3 regions of the Streptomyces sp. NPDC001219 genome follow, and region 2 is predicted to be linked to each of the others. Evidence: riboswitches for the same ligand, from Rfam matches in the RefSeq annotation. Region 2 holds a riboswitch; each other region holds the start of a gene.
What was found. Region 2 has a riboswitch for cyclic di-AMP ahead of ACWC9R_RS06245 (NlpC/P60 family protein). Riboswitches for the same ligand answer to the same signal wherever they lie in the genome.
Positions count from the first base shown of each region.

Region 1: it holds a riboswitch for cyclic di-AMP, as region 2 does, so the genes downstream of both, ACWC9R_RS23205 (transglycosylase family protein) here and ACWC9R_RS06245 (NlpC/P60 family protein) in region 2, are expected to answer to the same signal.
Region 3: it holds a riboswitch for cyclic di-AMP, as region 2 does, so the genes downstream of both, ACWC9R_RS30060 (M23 family metallopeptidase) here and ACWC9R_RS06245 (NlpC/P60 family protein) in region 2, are expected to answer to the same signal.

Region 1 covers NZ_JBSFJF010000038.1:9,966-15,386, forward strand. The annotation lists gene ACWC9R_RS23190 (LysR family transcriptional regulator) at 1-532, shown strand, start outside; gene ACWC9R_RS23195 (cytochrome P450 family protein) at 592-1,899, shown strand; gene ACWC9R_RS23200 (transglycosylase family protein) at 2,221-3,240, shown strand; cyclic di-AMP (ydaO/yuaA leader) riboswitch at 3,492-3,662, shown strand; gene ACWC9R_RS23205 (transglycosylase family protein) at 3,670-4,323, shown strand; gene eno (phosphopyruvate hydratase) at 4,660-5,421, shown strand, end outside.
Region 2 covers NZ_JBSFJF010000007.1:33,966-39,386, forward strand. The annotation lists gene ACWC9R_RS06235 (NlpC/P60 family protein) at 1-833, opposite strand, end outside; gene ACWC9R_RS06240 (hypothetical protein) at 1,170-1,523, shown strand; gene ACWC9R_RS06245 (NlpC/P60 family protein) at 1,642-2,781, opposite strand; cyclic di-AMP (ydaO/yuaA leader) riboswitch at 2,789-2,972, opposite strand; gene pcrA (DNA helicase PcrA) at 3,261-5,421, shown strand, end outside.
Region 3 covers NZ_JBSFJF010000064.1:32,648-38,068, reverse strand. The annotation lists partial or broken gene ACWC9R_RS30070 (hypothetical protein) at 1-180, shown strand, start outside; gene ACWC9R_RS30065 (aldo/keto reductase) at 342-1,283, opposite strand; gene ACWC9R_RS30060 (M23 family metallopeptidase) at 1,551-2,675, opposite strand; cyclic di-AMP (ydaO/yuaA leader) riboswitch at 2,687-2,842, opposite strand; gene ACWC9R_RS30055 (DUF2332 family protein) at 3,128-4,261, shown strand; gene ACWC9R_RS30050 (PP2C family protein-serine/threonine phosphatase) at 4,296-5,421, opposite strand, start outside.

The DNA of each region.
Region 1 (5,421 bases), on a different contig from region 2:
CCGGTGCCCGCAGGTGCGGATCAGTCTGCAGACCGAGATGAGTGACCAGCTCATCGAGCAGGTGCGGCAGGGGGTGCTGGACGTCGCGTTCGTCGGGCTGGCGCCCGCGGCGCGGACCGTCGGGGTGCGGGAGAAGGAACTGGCGCGCGGTGAGCTGGTCGGCGTCGTCCCGCCGGGGCATCCGCTGGCGGAGCGGGAGTGGACCACGCTGGCGCGGATGGCGCGGGAGACCTTCGTCGACTTCACGGCGGGGTCCGCGGCCCGCCGGCAGCGCGATGACGCGTTCCGGGCGGCGGGGCTGACCTCGGAGGTGGCGTTCGAGGTGACCACGGTCGAGTTCCTGGCGAAGCTGGTGCGGGCGGGGCTGGGCGTCGGCATGGTGCCGGAGGCCATCGCCTCCGAACTGGCCGGGCTGCACATCGTGCGGGTGCGGCCGGCGCCCGCGCGGATCGAGCGGGTGGTGTGGAGCGGCCTCGGCCCCTCGCCCGCGGCGGCGGCGTTCCTGGCCGGTGTGGGCGTGGACACGGCGTAGCGGCGGGCCCGGCCGGTACGCGGGCGCGCCGTTGTGCGCCCAGCGGTTACGGTCGGAAGGTGCACGCCGAGCCCCACACCACCGCCCCCGACGCCCCCGCGGGCTGCCCCGCCGCCGGGCCCGCCCCCGCCCTGTTCACCTGGGAGTTCGCCTCCGACCCGTACCCCGCGTACGCCTGGCTGCGCGAGCACGCGCCGGTGCACCGGACCGAGCTGCCCAGCGGCGTCGAGGCCTGGCTGGTGACGCGCTACACGGAGGCGCGGCAGGCGCTGGCCGACGCCCGGCTGTCCAAGAACCCGGTCCATCACAGCGAGGCCGCGCACGGCAAGGGCAAGGTCGGCATCCCGGGGGAGCGCAGCGCCAACCTGATGACGCACCTCCTCAACATCGACCCGCCGGACCACACCCGGCTGCGCCGGCTGGTCTCGAAGGCGTTCACCCCGCGCCGGGTCGCCGCCTTCGCCCCGCGGGTCCAGGAGCTGACCGACCGGCTGATCGACGGCTTCGCCGAGCGCGGGGAGGCCGATCTGATCCACGAGTTCGCGTTCCCGCTGCCGATCTATGCGATCTGCGACCTGCTGGGCGTGCCGCGCGAGGACCAGGACGACTTCCGTGACTGGGCGGGCATGATGATCCGGCACGGCGGCGGCCCGCGCGGCGGCGTCGCCCGCTCCGTGAAGAAGATGCGCGGCTATCTCGCCGAGCTGATCCACCGCAAGCGCGCGACTCTGAGCGAGACCGCCGAGCCTGACGAGGATCTGATCTCCGCCCTGATCAGGGCCTCCGACCACGGGGAGCACCTGACCGAGAACGAGGTCGCCGCGATGGCCTTCATCCTCCTCTTCGCGGGGTTCGAGACCACCGTCAACCTGATCGGCAACGGCACCTACGCCCTGCTGCGACACCCCGCCCAGCGGGAACTGCTCCAGAAGTCGATCGCTGCGGGCGACACCGACCTGCTCACCACCGGCATCGAGGAACTGCTCCGCTACGACGGCCCCGTGGAGCTGGCGACCTGGCGGTTCGCGACCGAGGAGCTGACGCTCGGCGGACAGCGGATCGCCAAGGGGGACCCGGTCCTGGTGGTGCTGGCCGCCGCCGACCGCGACCCGGCCCGCTTCGACGAGCCGGACGTCCTCGATCTGACCCGGCGTGACAACCAGCACCTGGGCTACGGGCACGGCATCCACTACTGCCTGGGGGCGCCGCTGGCCCGGCTCGAAGGACAGAGCGCGCTGGCGACCCTGCTGACCCGGCTCCCGGACATCCGGCTTGCGGCGGAACCTGATGATTTGCGCTGGCGGGGCGGGCTCATCATGCGCGGACTCCGTTCACTTCCGGTGGAGTTCTCCCCGGAGCGGCCCTGACCAGCGGCGAAGCGAATGTGACGCAGAGTCAACTACGTGACCATTACGTGATCCGCGCTACACCGACTTGTGACTCCCCAGGACCCCGGCTACCTTTCGACCCGACGATCGACAGGTTTCACTCGATCGGTCGAAGCGGTGAGGTGGGGGACCGGTGTAACGGTGCCGCTCGCGTGCGTCGGCCGGCCGGAGACCCCGTCGAGCAGCTCGAAGAGCTCGTCGAGACAACTCAACCGCCGCGCGAAAGGCATCCGCATGCGTTCCGGGAACGGCCGACATCGTCGACCCCGCCAGGCACCGGCCATCTTTGTCACGGCGGGAGTGACCGGCGCGGGCCTCGCCCTGCCACTGTTCGCCGCGAGCGGTGCACAGGCCGCCGACACCACGACCTGGGACAAGGTCGCCCAGTGCGAGAGCGGCGGGGTGTGGAGCGCGGCGTCGGGCAACGGCTACTACGGCGGCCTGCAGCTCACCCAGGAGATGTGGGACAACTACGGCGGCACGGCCTACGCCTCGCGCCCCGACCTCGCCAGCCGCTCCCAGCAGATCGCGGTCGCCGAGTCGATCCTCGACCACAAGGGGCCGGACGCCTGGCCGAGCTGTGCGGTGAACGCCGGGCTGACCGATGACGGCCGCGCGCCGGAGGTCGACCCGGGCAGCACCAGCACCCCGGAGCCCGACCCGTCGGACTCCGCGGGCTCCCTCGACCCCTGGGACACCGGTTCGTCCCACGACCACGACGGCACGGACACGTCCGGACGGCACGACGAGCCGAGCGACGCCCCGAGCGACGAGGCCGGCGACGAGCCGAGCGGCCGCCCGTCCGACGCCACGCCCTCGCCCGACGCCTCGGACTCCGGCGAGCCCGGCGACGCGTCCACGAGCCCGGAGCCGTCCGGCGACCGGGACGGCGACCAGGGCGACGAGCAGGACAGCGGCCAGGGCGACGACCCGTCGCAGTCCGCCGACCCGTCCGACGACCCTTCCGCCGACCCGTCCGGGGACGGCAGCCGTACGGACGGCACCGGCACCCCGCGTGAGGTGCCCGGCAAGGGCAAGCACCGCGGTGGGGCGGACGGCGAGGACGCCGGGGACGGTGACGCCGGGCGGTCCGCCGGCGGCCGGCACGCCTCGCGCGGCGACGACGCGCACCGTACGGGCCCGGCGGCCGACGGGGACTACACGGTGCGCCCGGGTGACAGCCTGTCAGCCATCGCCGCGGCCCACCGGCTGTCCGGCGGCTGGTCCACGCTCTACGACCGCAACGAGGGCGTCATCGGCTCCGACGCGGACCTGATCCAGCCCGGCCAGCGGCTCGATCTCGGGCGGAACGCAGGGTAGTTCGCCTCCCTTCGCCCTCTTTTGGGAAAGTGAGACAAGGGTCTCGTTGACTCCGGAGGGGCCCGGTGTACCCAACCCCGGCATACCGGGCCCCACCTGCGAAAACGCCTCCAAGCCCTGATCAAAAACGGTCAACTTGGTTCAGATGGTGGGGTTTGAACCCCAAGGGGATTACTGCTTAACGTCAGGACCGCTCGCCAAAGCGGGCCCTTCGATCACACGCCGAGTCCTGCCGGTGGTCGAAGGCACTTGACGCGCAAGCGCCGAAGGCAGGAGCGGGGGACCCAGGATTTGTGCCGGCCCCGCCCGTGAAAACGGGTCAACCGGCTTGGGGTGAAGCCAGGTGCGTTCCGCGCACCCGGCCGGGCGACTCATCAGTCCGAACCCGACAGCTCACCTCGTAGGCGTCGGTGAGGAAACGAACGAACCATGCTGATCTTCAAGGGCAAGCACCGTCGTCCCTCCAAGGCCGTCCGCGTCGCCACCCTCGCCGGTGTCGCCGGTGCCGCCGTGGCCGTCCCGATGATGGGCGCCACCTCCGCCTCCGCCGCCTCCGTCGCCACCTGGGACAAGGTCGCCCAGTGCGAGTCCGGCGGCAACTGGTCGATCAACACCGGTAACGGCTACTACGGTGGCCTGCAGTTCTCCAACTCCAGCTGGGCCGCCGCCGGTGGCACCAAGTTCGCGCCGCGCGCCGACCTCGCCAGCAAGTCCCAGCAGATAGCCGCCGCCGAGAAGCTCCTCGCCATCCAGGGCCCGGGCGCCTGGTCCTGCGCCGGTGCGGGCAATCTGACCGCCGGTGGCCCCGCCGCCGACGTCGACACCTCCGCGCAGACCAAGTCCGCGCCGAAGCAGGAGTCGGCCAAGCCCGAGCCCAAGAAGGCCCCGTCCGAGGACCGTGCCTCGCGGTCCGCCGAGCGCAAGTCCACCGGCCACGGCAACTACACCGTCAAGGCGGGCGACACCCTCGCCAAGATCGCCAAGGCCCACGGCGCCGACTGGAAGTCCGTCTACAAGGCGAACAAGTCGGTCATCGGCGGCAACCCGAACCTGATCATCCCCGGCCAGCAGCTCACCGTCTGAGCCACCCGCCCAGCGGACTCCGGGGTTCGAGCGGCGGACCCCCTTCCTCCGTGAGACCAGCCCCGCCACGGCGCGCACTTCCCCCCGACGCGCCGTGGCGGGGCTTCTCGCATCCCGGCCCCCGCGCCCGGAGCGCCCGCCGCCGGCGCCCCGCCGACCGGCGCCGTCCCGCGGCTTTCCCCGTTCGGCGAACAATGTGCCGAAAGGTCCCGTGAACTGGGCCTTCGGTAAGTATTCCGGGGTCTTCCGTCCCACGGAGCGGGCCAAGCACCGACGGACACCTCCGGGGCCGTTAGGCTCATGCGCAGAACGCCAGACACCCACGAAGGAGACAACGTGCCGTCGATCGACGTCGTCGTAGCCCGCGAAATTCTCGACTCGCGAGGTAATCCCACGGTCGAGGTCGAGGTCGGCCTCGACGACGGCAGCACCGGCCGTGCCGCCGTGCCGTCCGGCGCCTCCACCGGCGCCTTCGAGGCCATCGAGCTCCGCGACGGCGACCCGAACCGTTACCTCGGCAAGGGCGTGGAGAAGGCCGTCCTGGCCGTCATCGAGCAGATCGGCCCGGAGCTCGTCGGCTACGACGCGACCGAGCAGCGGCTGATCGACCAGGCCATGTTCGACCTGGACGCCACCGACAACAAGGGCTCGCTCGGCGCCAACGCCATCCTCGGCGTCTCCCTCGCCGTCGCGCACGCCGCCTCCGAGGCCAGCGACCTCCCGCTGTTCCGCTACCTCGGCGGCCCGAACGCGCACGTGCTGCCCGTGCCGATGATGAACATCCTCAACGGTGGGTCGCACGCCGACTCCAACGTGGACATCCAGGAGTTCATGATCGCCCCGATCGGCGCGGAGTCCTTCTCCGAGGCGCTGCGCTGGGGCGCCGAGGTCTACCACACCCTCAAGAAGGTCCTGAAGGCCAAGGGTCTGGCCACCGGCCTCGGCGACGAGGGCGGCTTCGCCCCGAACCTGGGCTCCAACCGCGAGGCCCTCGACCTCATCCTCGAGGCCATCAAGGAAGCCGGTTACGCGCCCGGCCAGGACATCGCGCTCGCCCTGGACGTCGCCGCCTCCGAGTTCTACAAGGACGGCTCGTAC
Region 2 (5,421 bases):
AGGGCGCCGTAGGCGAAGGAGACGGCACGGGCGGCACGGGGACTGGGCGCCTGCGCGGCGGCCGCGGCGGCCTGCGCGCCGCCGGGAACGCCGGACGGGCCGTCCCCGCGGTCCGTCCCGTCCGTGCGGCTCCGGCCCGGGCCGCTCCGCTCCGGCCCGCTCCGCGCACCGCCCCGGGAGGCCATCCGCTGCCGCTGCTCCGCGGTCAGCCGGCTCAGCAACTGCTCGGCGGCGCCCAGCTTGTGCACGATGGTGACCCGGTGCTTCTTCAGCCGGGCCTCGGTGTCCGCCAGCCGCTCCACGGTGTCCTCGGCCCGCTGCCGGACCTGCCGGACGCTGCCGAGCCGGCGGGCGTACCCGGCCACGGCGGTCGCCTGGTGGCTGCCCGTACGCTCCAGCACCGCGGCGCCGTCCAGATAGCGCTGCGGGTCGGCGGACAGCAGCAGCCGTACCGTCGGGTCGATGCCGCCGGAGCGGTACTGGCTCGTGGCCAGGGTGCCCAGTTCGGCGCGGGCGGCGTTCAGCCGGCGGGTCCTGCGGGCCGCCTCGTCTTGGAGCCGGCTCAGCTCCTCCCGTGCGGTGTCGGCGGATTCCTTCGCGCCGTTGTAGTGCTGCGTGGCCACCTCTGCCTCCTGGTACAGCGCGTCGACCCGGTCCTTGACCTGGGCGGGGGTGGGCCGGGGTGCGGCCTGGGCGGTGCCGTCGAAGCCGGTGGCGGTGGCGGCACCGGCCAGGGCCAGAGTGGCGGCCGTGCGGGCGGTGCGCGCGCGGCGCGAGCCACCGCCGGTGAGCGAGGCGAGCGGATGCTGCCGGGGCTTGCGGTGCGAGGCCACGGTGGCCGTTCCTTTCCGTCCTTCGAGCCGGGGGCCCGGCGGCCGGTCCGCCACGGGGGCGACGGACCGGCCGCCGTACCTCTCGGCGGGACGGCCGACGGAACGCCGGTGGGAGACCGGCGAGGCGGGGAGTCGGCCGCCTGGAGGAGGACGCTAAGCCGGGGTGTCGGGCAATGAGCCCCCTTGCCCGGCATTGTTCGCATTCGACCGCGATGGGTACGCGCGCGACCGCGGCGCCATGGCCGTACGGCCGGGACCGGTCTGGCCTGACCGAACTGTCGATAGCGGGCGCCCTGCCCGAAGGGCCGTGCTATACGGCGGCTACGATCACGCACTATGGACGTAGTAACCAATATCTTCGTCGGCCTGCACATCATCGGCATCGCCTCCCTGCTGGGCGGCTTCCTGACCCAGATGAAGGCGATGAGTGCGGGCACCGCCCGCTTTGTGCCGGCCATGCTGCACGGCGCGCTGACGATGCTGGTCACCGGCATCGTGCTGGTCGGCCTCAACCAGGCCCAGGACCACCCCCTCAACAACATCAAGCTCGGCGTCAAGATGGCCCTGCTGGTGGTGATCCTGGCGCTGGTCTACGTCAAGCGGGACGACGAGACGGTCGAGAAGCCGCTCTTCGCCGCGGTCGGCGGGCTCACCGTGGCCAACATCTTCATCGCGGTGCTCTGGACCTGACGAGCGCCCCGCCGACAGCACACCGCGCGGTCCCCGCACTCCGTAGGTCGGAGGCGAGGGCCGCGCGGTGGCGTGTGGGGGGTGACCGTGGGGGGTGGTCTGTGGGGGAGCGGGGGCCTCAGCCCGGGCGGACGCTCCCGTAGATCGGCATGTAGTAGATCGACTCCTCCCGGACGTTGGCGCCCGGCTTCGGAGCGTGGACCATCTTGCCGTTGCCTATGTACATGCCGACATGGCTGATGTCGTCATAGAAGAACACCAGGTCGCCGGGCTTCAGGTCCTTGGTGGCCACCCGCTCGCCGATCTTGACCTGGTCCCAGGTCGTACGGGGCAGATCGACGCCCGCCGCCTTCCAGGCGGCCTGGGTCAGCCCCGAGCAGTCGTAGGAGGTGGGCCCGGTCGCGCCCCACACATACGGCTTGCCGATCTGGGAGCGGGCGAAGGCGAGCGCCTTCTCGCCCTTGGCGGTGGAGGTCGAGTCGCCCGTGGAACCGCCGGCCGAACCGCCGCCCGTGGAGCCGTCGCCGTCGTGCTGCCGCTGGCGCTCCCGCTCCTGCTGCTTGCGCGCCTCCTCCGCGGCCCGGCGCTTGGCCGCTTCCTCCTTCTGGCGCTCCAGCTCCGCCAGCCGCGCCTTCTCCTGCGCGGTCAGCCGGGACAGCAGCTGCCGGGCCTCGGACAGCTTGTCCTGGACGGAGCGCTTGGACTCCTTGAGGGAGGCCTGCGACTTCTGCAGCCGCTCCAGGCTGTCGGTCGCCTCGGCACGCTGCCGGGCGGCCGCCGACTGCTGCTCCTGGTAGTCGCTGACGGCCTGCTTCTGCCGCCCGGTCAGCCGCTCCATGAGGTGGTTGCGGTCGACGAACTGCTGCGGGTCCTTGGCGAACATCAGCTGCGCCGTCGGGTTCATGCCGCCGGTGCGGTACTGCGCGGAGGCGAAGGTGCCCAGCCGGCGCCGGGACTCGTTCATCTTCTCGGCGCGCTCGGCCGAGGCGTCGAGCAGGTCGTCCACCTTGTCGCGCTGCGCGTCGGCGCGCTCCTTGGCGGCGTTGTACTTCTGGGTGGCCACCTCGGCTTGGTGGTAGAGGTCGTCGACCTTCTTCTGGACCTCTTCGACGGAGGGCTTGGGCGCCCTGGGCGCCGCGTTGGCCGACTGCGAGAGCAGGGTGACCGAGGCGAGGGCGGCGGTGGTGAGCCCGGCCGCCGTACGACGGCCTGCGGGTGAGGCGAGAACGCTGGTGCGCGGCTTGCGATGCGACGCCAAGACCGGCAACTCCTTCCGTGGACCGCCTACCGGGTTAGCTGTCGGGTTCGGGCGGTGTCGCTGACGGAAGGCTTGCCCTACGGTCCGGACGTCCACTGGCGATGGCAGTACGGACCGATTCACCCCGGTGGTGCTGGTGGGTCCCCGGCTCCGGGTGCCTGGGGCAGGGCCGGACTCGGCGTCGGCGGCCCGTGCGAACCTGTCGTCCGCGGGGAGGCGGGCTGCCTGAGCGAGGACGTTAGCCAACTCGTGTGGCTTCTGTGAAGGCTGATGTTCGATATGCCCGAAACCTTTTCGTGACCTGAACGCGATGCGCGGTCTGTTGTGCCAGATGTCGGATTCGGGTAGACGAGGCGCCGCCGGTCGGCCGCGGTGCCGGACGTCCGGACCGCCGCTGCGCCGGTGCCGGCTTCACAGGCGGCCCGCAATCCGCCACTCCGCCGCGGAGTGTCAGTGCGGCCGCCTAGACTCGGTGGGCGATGAGCAGCCTCTTTGACGACAGCTTCCTGGCGGACCTCGGCCACAAGGGCGAGGAGCAGCATCCTCCGCCCCCCGAGGACGAGCACGGCCCGGCCCCGGAGGAGATCCCCGCCGACCTCTTCGGCGGGCGGTTCGACGCGCCCGTCCCCAGGGAGGCCTACTACCGCGACGGCGCCGCCCGCCCGGCCGTCGACGCCGCGGCGCTGCTGGAGGGGCTCAACGACGAGCAGAAGGCCGCCGTGGTGCACGCCGGCGGCCCGCTGCTGATCGTCGCCGGTGCCGGTTCCGGCAAGACCCGGGTGCTGACCCACCGCATCGCGCACCTGCTCGCCGAGCGCCATGTCCACCCCGGCCAGATCCTCGCGATCACGTTCACCAACAAGGCCGCCGGCGAGATGAAGGAGCGCGTCGAGGAGCTGGTCGGCCCGCGTGCCCACGCCATGTGGGTCTCCACCTTCCACAGCGCCTGCGTCCGCATCCTGCGCCGCGAGTCCAAGAAGCTGGGCTTCACGTCCTCCTTCTCGATCTACGACGCCGCCGATTCCAAGCGCCTGATGGCCCTGGTCTGCCGCGATCTCGATCTGGACCCCAAGCGCTTCCCGCCCAAGTCCTTCAGCGCGAAGATCTCCAACCTCAAGAACGAGCTCATCGACGAGGAGACCTTCGCCGGAACGGCCGCCGACGGCTTCGAGAAGTCGCTGGCCGAGGCGTACGCGATGTACCAGGCGCGGCTGCGCGAGGCCAACGCCCTGGACTTCGACGACATCATCATGACGACGGTCAACCTGCTCCAGGCCTTCCCGGACGTCGCCGAGCACTACCGCCGCCGCTTCCGCCATGTCCTCGTCGACGAGTACCAGGACACCAACCACGCCCAGTACACCCTGGTCCGCGAGCTGGTCGGCCCCGGCACCGCCGAGATGCCCGCCGCCGAGCTGTGCGTGGTCGGTGACGCCGACCAGTCGATCTACGCCTTCCGCGGTGCCACGATCCGCAACATCCTCCAGTTCGAGGAGGACTACCCGGACGCGACCACGATCCTGCTGGAGCAGAACTACCGCTCGTCGCAGACGATCCTGTCCGCCGCCAACGCCGTCATCGAGCGCAACGAGAACCGCCGCCCCAAGAACCTCTGGACGGACGCCGGCGCCGGGCCCGTGATCACCGGCTATGTCGCCGACACCGAGCACGACGAGGCGCAGTTCGTCGCCGACGAGATCGACCGGCTGACGGACGCCGGCGACGCCAGGGCCGGCGAGGTCGCCGTCTTCTACCGCACCAACGCCCAGTCCCGTGTCTTCGAAGAGATCTTCATCCGGGTCGGACTGCCCTACAAGGTCGTCGGCGGGGTGCGCTTCTACGAGCGCAAGGAGGTCCGCGACGTCCTCGCCTACCTGCGGGTGCTCGCCAACCCCGAGGACACCGTCCCGCTCCGCCGCATCCTGAACGTCCCCAAGCGCGGCATCGGCGACCGCGCCGAGGCGATGATCGACGCCCTGTCGTCGCGCGAGAAGATCACCTTCCCGCAGGCGCTGCGCCGGGTCGACGAGGCCTACGGCATGGCGGCCCGCTCCGCCAACGCCGTCAAGCGCTTCAACGTCCTCATGGAGGAGCTGCGGACCATCGTCGAGTCCGGCGCCGGCCCCGCCACCATCCTGGAAGCCGTCCTGGAGCGCACGGGCTACCTCGCCGAACTCCAGGCCTCCACCGACCCCCAGGACGAGACCCGGATCGAGAACCTCCAGGAACTCGCCGCCGTGGCCCTGGAGTTCGAGCAGGACCGCGGGGCGGCTGCGGCAGAGGGGGCTGCCGCCCCGGGCCCGGGCACCCTGTCCGAGTTCCTGGAGCAGGTCGCGCTGGTCGCCGACTCCGACCAGATCCCGGACGAGGACGAGGAGGGCAGCGGCGTGATCACCCTCATGACGCTGCACACCGCCAAGGGCCTGGAGTTCCCGACCGTCTTCCTGACCGGCATGGAGGACGGCGTCTTCCCGCACATGCGCGCGCTGGGCCAGACCAAGGAGCTGGAGGAGGAGCGCCGGCTCGCCTACGTCGGCATCACCCGCGCCCGCGAGCGGCTCTACGTCACCCGCTCGACGATGCGCAGCGCCTGGGGCCAGCCCTCGTACAACCCCCCCTCCCGGTTCCTGGAGGAGATCC
Region 3 (5,421 bases), on a different contig from region 2:
GCGCGGGAGTGGCAGCAGAGGGCGGGGAGTGTGACGGCGGCGGCGTTGGGTGGGGCGTATGTCGCCGCGTTCGCCGGGTCGCATCCGTTGGCGAAGAAGATCGGGGCGTGGCCTTCGGTGTTCGCGGTGGCGGGTGGGATGGCCGCGGCGTCGTGGGCCGTGGTGGATCGCCGGGGGTAGAGCGGTAGAGGAGAAAAGGAGAGGAGCGGGGCAGGCGGTGATGCCCCGCTCCTCTCCGTAGGGGCGCGGCCAGGCCGGTCCGTAGGGGCGCGGCCAGGTCGGTCAGGTCCGTAGGGGCGCGCCCGAGTCGGTCAGGTCCGCAGGGGACGGGCCCGGGTCGGTCAGGCCGAGGCCTCTTCCAGCAGGTCGAGTTCGGGCTTCGTCAGGGTCACCTCGCTCACCGCCAGCAGTGCCGGGAGCTGGGCCGGTGTGCGGGCGCTGGCGATGGGGGCCACGACGGTGGGCTGGGCGGCGAGCCAGGCGAGGGCGATGGTGGCCGGTTCTGCGCGGTGGGCGGCGGCGACGGTGTCGAGGGCCTGGAGGACGCGGCGGCCGCGGTCGGTGTCCTGGTACGGGGCAGCGCGCCCGGAGCGGTCGCTGTCGACCTGGGTGCCCGGGCGGTACTTGCCGGTCAGGAAGCCGGCGGCGAGCGCGAAGTACGGCACCGCGCCCAGGCCGTGGCGGGCGGCGACCTCGGCGAGTTCGCCCTCGTAGGTGTCGCGGGAGACCAGGTTGTAGTGGGGCTGGAGGGCGACGTAGCGGGCCAGGCCCTCGCGGGCGGAGCAGGCCAGGGACTCCTCCAGGCGCTGCGCCGAGATATTGGAGGCGGCGATCTCGCGGACCTTGCCGGCCCGGACGAGGTCGTCGAGGGCCGAGAGGAACTCCGCGACCTCGAGCGACTCGTCGTCGTAGTGGGTGTAGTAGAGGTCGATGTAGTCGGTGCGCAGACGGGTGAGGGAGTTGTCGACCGCGGACTTGATCGTGGCGGGGGCCAGGCCCTTGTAGCCGGGGAGGGCGCCGACCTTGGTGGCGATGACGACCTCGGAGCGGTTGCCGCGGGAGGCCAGCCAGTTGCCGATGACGGTCTCGGATTCGCCGCCCTCGTTGCCGGGGACCCAGGCCGAGTAGGCGTCGGCGGTGTCGATGAAGTTGCCACCGCCCGCCACGTACGCGTCGAGCACGGCGAAGGAGGCGGCCTCGTCAGCCGTCCAGCCGAAGACGTTGCCCCCGAGGGAGAGCGGGGAGACGGAGAGGGAGCCGAGGGGCTTGTGTGTCGCGGTCATGCGTAGTGGAAGCGTCGGGGGGAGGGGAATTATTCCTTCCGCTTCGCCGATGAGGTCAACTTCCGCCGGAGAAGGGCAAGTTGGACAGCAACACTCACACGGCGAGGGCCCCAGGGAACTCCGGGGGACCCCCGAGGACCCCGAGAACCCCGAGTTCCCCAGGGCACTGAAGGCACCGAAGAACCCAAAACGACGACGACGGCGGCGGCCAAGGGATTCGCCTCCCTCGCCCGCCGCCGCCCTCTCAGTCGCTGTCGCCCGCGCCCGTCAGACGCTGATGCCGTGGTCGCGGAGCCAGGGCATCGGGTCGATCGGGTCGCCGGCGTCGGGGCGCACCTCCAGGTGGAGGTGGGGGCCGGTGACGTTGCCGGTGGCGCCGACGCGGCCGATGACGTCGCCGGTGTTGACCTTGCCGGAGGTCTTCACCATCGAGGAGAGGTGGCAGAACCAGAGTTCGGTGCCGTCGTCGAGGGTGAGGACGATGCGGTAGCCGTACGAGCCGGCCCAGCCGGCCTGGGTGATGGTGCCGGAGTGCACCGCCTTGACGGGGGTGCCGGTCGGCGCGGCGAAGTCCTGTCCGGTGTGGTCGGCGGCCCAGCGGTCGCCTGCCTGGCCGAAGCTGGCGGTGAGCGTGTAGGAGGACACCGGGGCGATGAAGCTCTTCGCCAGTTTGGCGAGGCGTTCGGCCTCCGCCTTCTGCCGGGCCGCTTCCTCCGCCTTGCGCTGGGCCTCCATCTCGGCCGCCTTCTTGGCTGCTGCGGCCTTTTCGGCCGACTTCTGTCGGTCAGCGGCTTCCGTGGCGGCCTGCTCGACCGCGGCCTTCTCGGCTGCGTCACGGGCCTCCTGCTCGGCGGCGTCCTGCTGCGCGTCGGCCTGCTGGAGGATGCGGCTGCGCAGCGCCTCACCGGCGCCCGTGTCACCGCTGGTGTCCGCGCTCGCGTGCGTGGTCCGGGTGAGCGGCCCGGCGGGCGCCACGCCGTCGACGGGAGCCGAGGCGGCCGCGGCGGACGCGGTGGTGGAGTCGTCGTCGGATATCAGCTCGCCGATACCGGGCAGCGACTTCGCGTCCGGCAGCTTCTCGGAGAGGTCGTCGGCCATGCCGCCGACGTCGGGCATCGAGATCGGCACCGGCGGACGGTCCTCGGCCGAGGCCATTCCGCTCGCACCGACCGCGGCGATGACGCCGACACCGAGGACGGTGCCGCTCCGGGAAAGTCCGCCGCGCTGCTTGGCCACCCGGTGTTTGCCGCGGACGGAACGGGTGGATTCCTCGGTGGGATTCCACTCCTCCCACGGTCCGCCGTCATCACCGGCGCCGGGGCCCGGGAAAGCACCTCGGTCGTCGAGCTCGTAGCCGGACGGGGACTCGGGGGCAGGCCTGTTGGACGCCACGGGGGCGCACTCCTTTCCTTCCTTCTCGCCTACCGGGTTAGCTGACGGGTTCGGAGCAGGAAGGTCTCCTACGGACGCCCGCTGGCGGAGGGCGTCCGATTCACCCCAAGGAAGTTGGTTCCCCGGTTCCCTTGGTGCAGTTCGAAGTGCTTGGGGGTGCGTGAAAAGCGCGTGCGGGATTCGGCGTCGGCGCGCGGTGCCGCCTCTTGCGACGGCTGGGACGACCGCGCTGCGTTATCGGACAGTAATAGAGATGGCGACCGAATTCCAAGCGTTCCCACGAATCCTTGTCGGTGCAACACGCCTCGGTTGCAGGGACGTTTTCGGCCACCCCGGCCGTAAACCGGGCGAGTTGGCCGCGCGCCGCTAAACGATCTCCGGCGGATTGTGCACCAGTCGTTATGCGGAGGGGCGCCCCTCGGTCACGGAGGGTGAGAGCGTAACGTCGGATCATGGTCGTCAACGTCGGGAACACCGGGCACGCCGGGCGTGCTGCCGGTAACGCGTGGGGAGTGGCGGAGCGGTACCGGGAGTTCTCCTGGCGGGAGGCCCGGGACCGGTCGGCGGCGCACGAGGAGCTGAGCGCGCGGATCAGCCAGGACGCGGAGCTCTGCGATCTGCTGTCCGGGTCGCTGCCGGCCGGCGACAAGCAGCAGCCGGACCTCCTGCTCGCCGCCGTCCGTTATCTCGACGGCCCGCACGCCGAATCGGGCCCGCGCGGCGAGTCGGCGTACGGGCGCTGGCGCGAGTGGACGATCCGGCACTGGGACGAGGTACGCGCGGTGATCATGCAGCGCGCCGCCCGGACCGACGAACCGGCCCACTGCGCCACCCTGCTGCCGCTGCTCGCCCGGCTGCCGCAGCCGCTGGCGCTGCTGGAGGTGGGCGCGTCCGCCGGACTGTGTCTGCACCCCGACCGCTATCGCTACCGCTACGAGGACGCGGACGCGTACGGGGAGGGCCACCACGCGGGCGCCCTCCGGGCCGAGCTGGGCGCACCGGAGAGCCCGCTGGTGTTCACCTGCCGTACGGGCGGGGCGGCCGGCGAACTTCCCGAACGGCTGCCGGAGATCGTCTGGCGGGCCGGCATCGGCCTCGACCCGCTCGACCCGGTGGCCGAACCGGACGATCTGCGCTGGCTGCGGGCGCTCGTCCGGCCGGGCGACGAGGAGCGGGCGGCACGGCTGTCGGCGGCCGTCGAAGCGGTACGGGCGGCGCCGCGGCCACGGATGGTGCGCGGCGACCTGATCGACGAGCTGCCCGCGCTCGCCGCCGAGGCACCGCCCGAGGCGACGCTGGTCATCTTCCACAGCGCGGCGCTGACGTACCTCCCGCCGGCCCGCCGCGAGGAGTTCGCGCGACTCGTACGGTCACTGCTCGACGCGCGGCCCGGCGGCGGCCACTGGGTCTCCAACGAGCACCACTCCGTACTGCCGTGGCTCACCGAGACCGCACCCCCGTCGCCCCGCCCGGACGACGCGCCGCTGCTGACCCTCGCGCTCGACGGCCACCCGGTCGCACTCACCGGCCCGCACGGCCAGAGCCTGCACCACCTCCCCGGGGCGGCGGACCTCCCGGGCCACTGAGCTACCGGGCACGGCTCCTACTCCCGCCCCTCCCCTACTCCCCCATCGGCCGCTGCACCGCCAGCAGCGCCATGTCGTCGGCCGGTGCGCCGCCCGTTCTGCCGGTATGCCGGGCGACCTCCTCGACGAGGGTGTCCAGGAGGGCGTCGGGGCCGGGGAAACGGCGGCCGCGCAGTCTGCTCGGCGGGTGGTAGCTGCGGCCGAGCAGGTCCCGGGCCGCGGTCACCCCGTCGGTGAAGAACAGCAGCAGGGCCCCGGCCGGGAAGAACGTCTCCTCCGCGTGGTCCGGGCGGCTGGTCAGCTCGCCCAGCCCGAGGGGCGGCGCCGGCGCCTCGGGAGCCAGCTCGCGCAGACCACCGTCCGGGGTGAGCAGCAGCGGGGGCGGGTGGCCCCGGTTGAGCACCCGCAGGGCGGACTGCCCATGGGCGGGGATCTCCGCCAGTACGGCAGTGGTGAACGCCTCGGTCCGTTCCGCCCCTTCGCGCCGCCCGCCGTCCCGCCGCACCGCCCGCTCCAGCCGGCCCGCCACCGCCCCCAGGGTGCGCTCCTGTTCCGCCGCCTCCCGGAAGGCACCGAGGACGCTCACCGCGGTCTCCACCGCCGCCGGCCCCTTGCCCCGTACGTCGCCGATGATCAGCCGCACCCCGTGCGGGGTGTCCTGCACGGCATAGAGGTCGCCGCCGGTCAGGGCATCCGCCCGCGCGCCCACGTAGCGGGCGGCGAGGGCGAGCCCGGCGAGCCGTCCGGGCGGCGCGGGCAGGACGGCGCGCCGGACCGCCTCCGCGACGTCCCGTACGGAGGCCGGGCGGGCGTCGGCCCTCCGGGCGGCCCCGTGGAGGGCGACCGCCAACAGGGCGACGACCAGGACCACGGCGCTCTCCGCCACCGCCGCGCCATGGCCGGGCCCGGCACCGCGGTAGCGCACGCCCCAGACCTCGCCGAGCACAGCGGCCAGCGCCGTGAGAACGGTGCCGCGCCGGGAGAAGAGCGCCGCCGCGGCCGGCGGGGCGGCCGAGAAGAAGGGGGCGGCGGTGTAGCCGGGCGGCGCCGCCATGCTGAAGACGACCCCGCCGACGATCAGAAGGACGGGAAGCCGGCGCACCAGCAGAAGCCCGGACGCGGCCCACCACGAGCGACGCTGCCCGTTCCCCTCCCCGTCA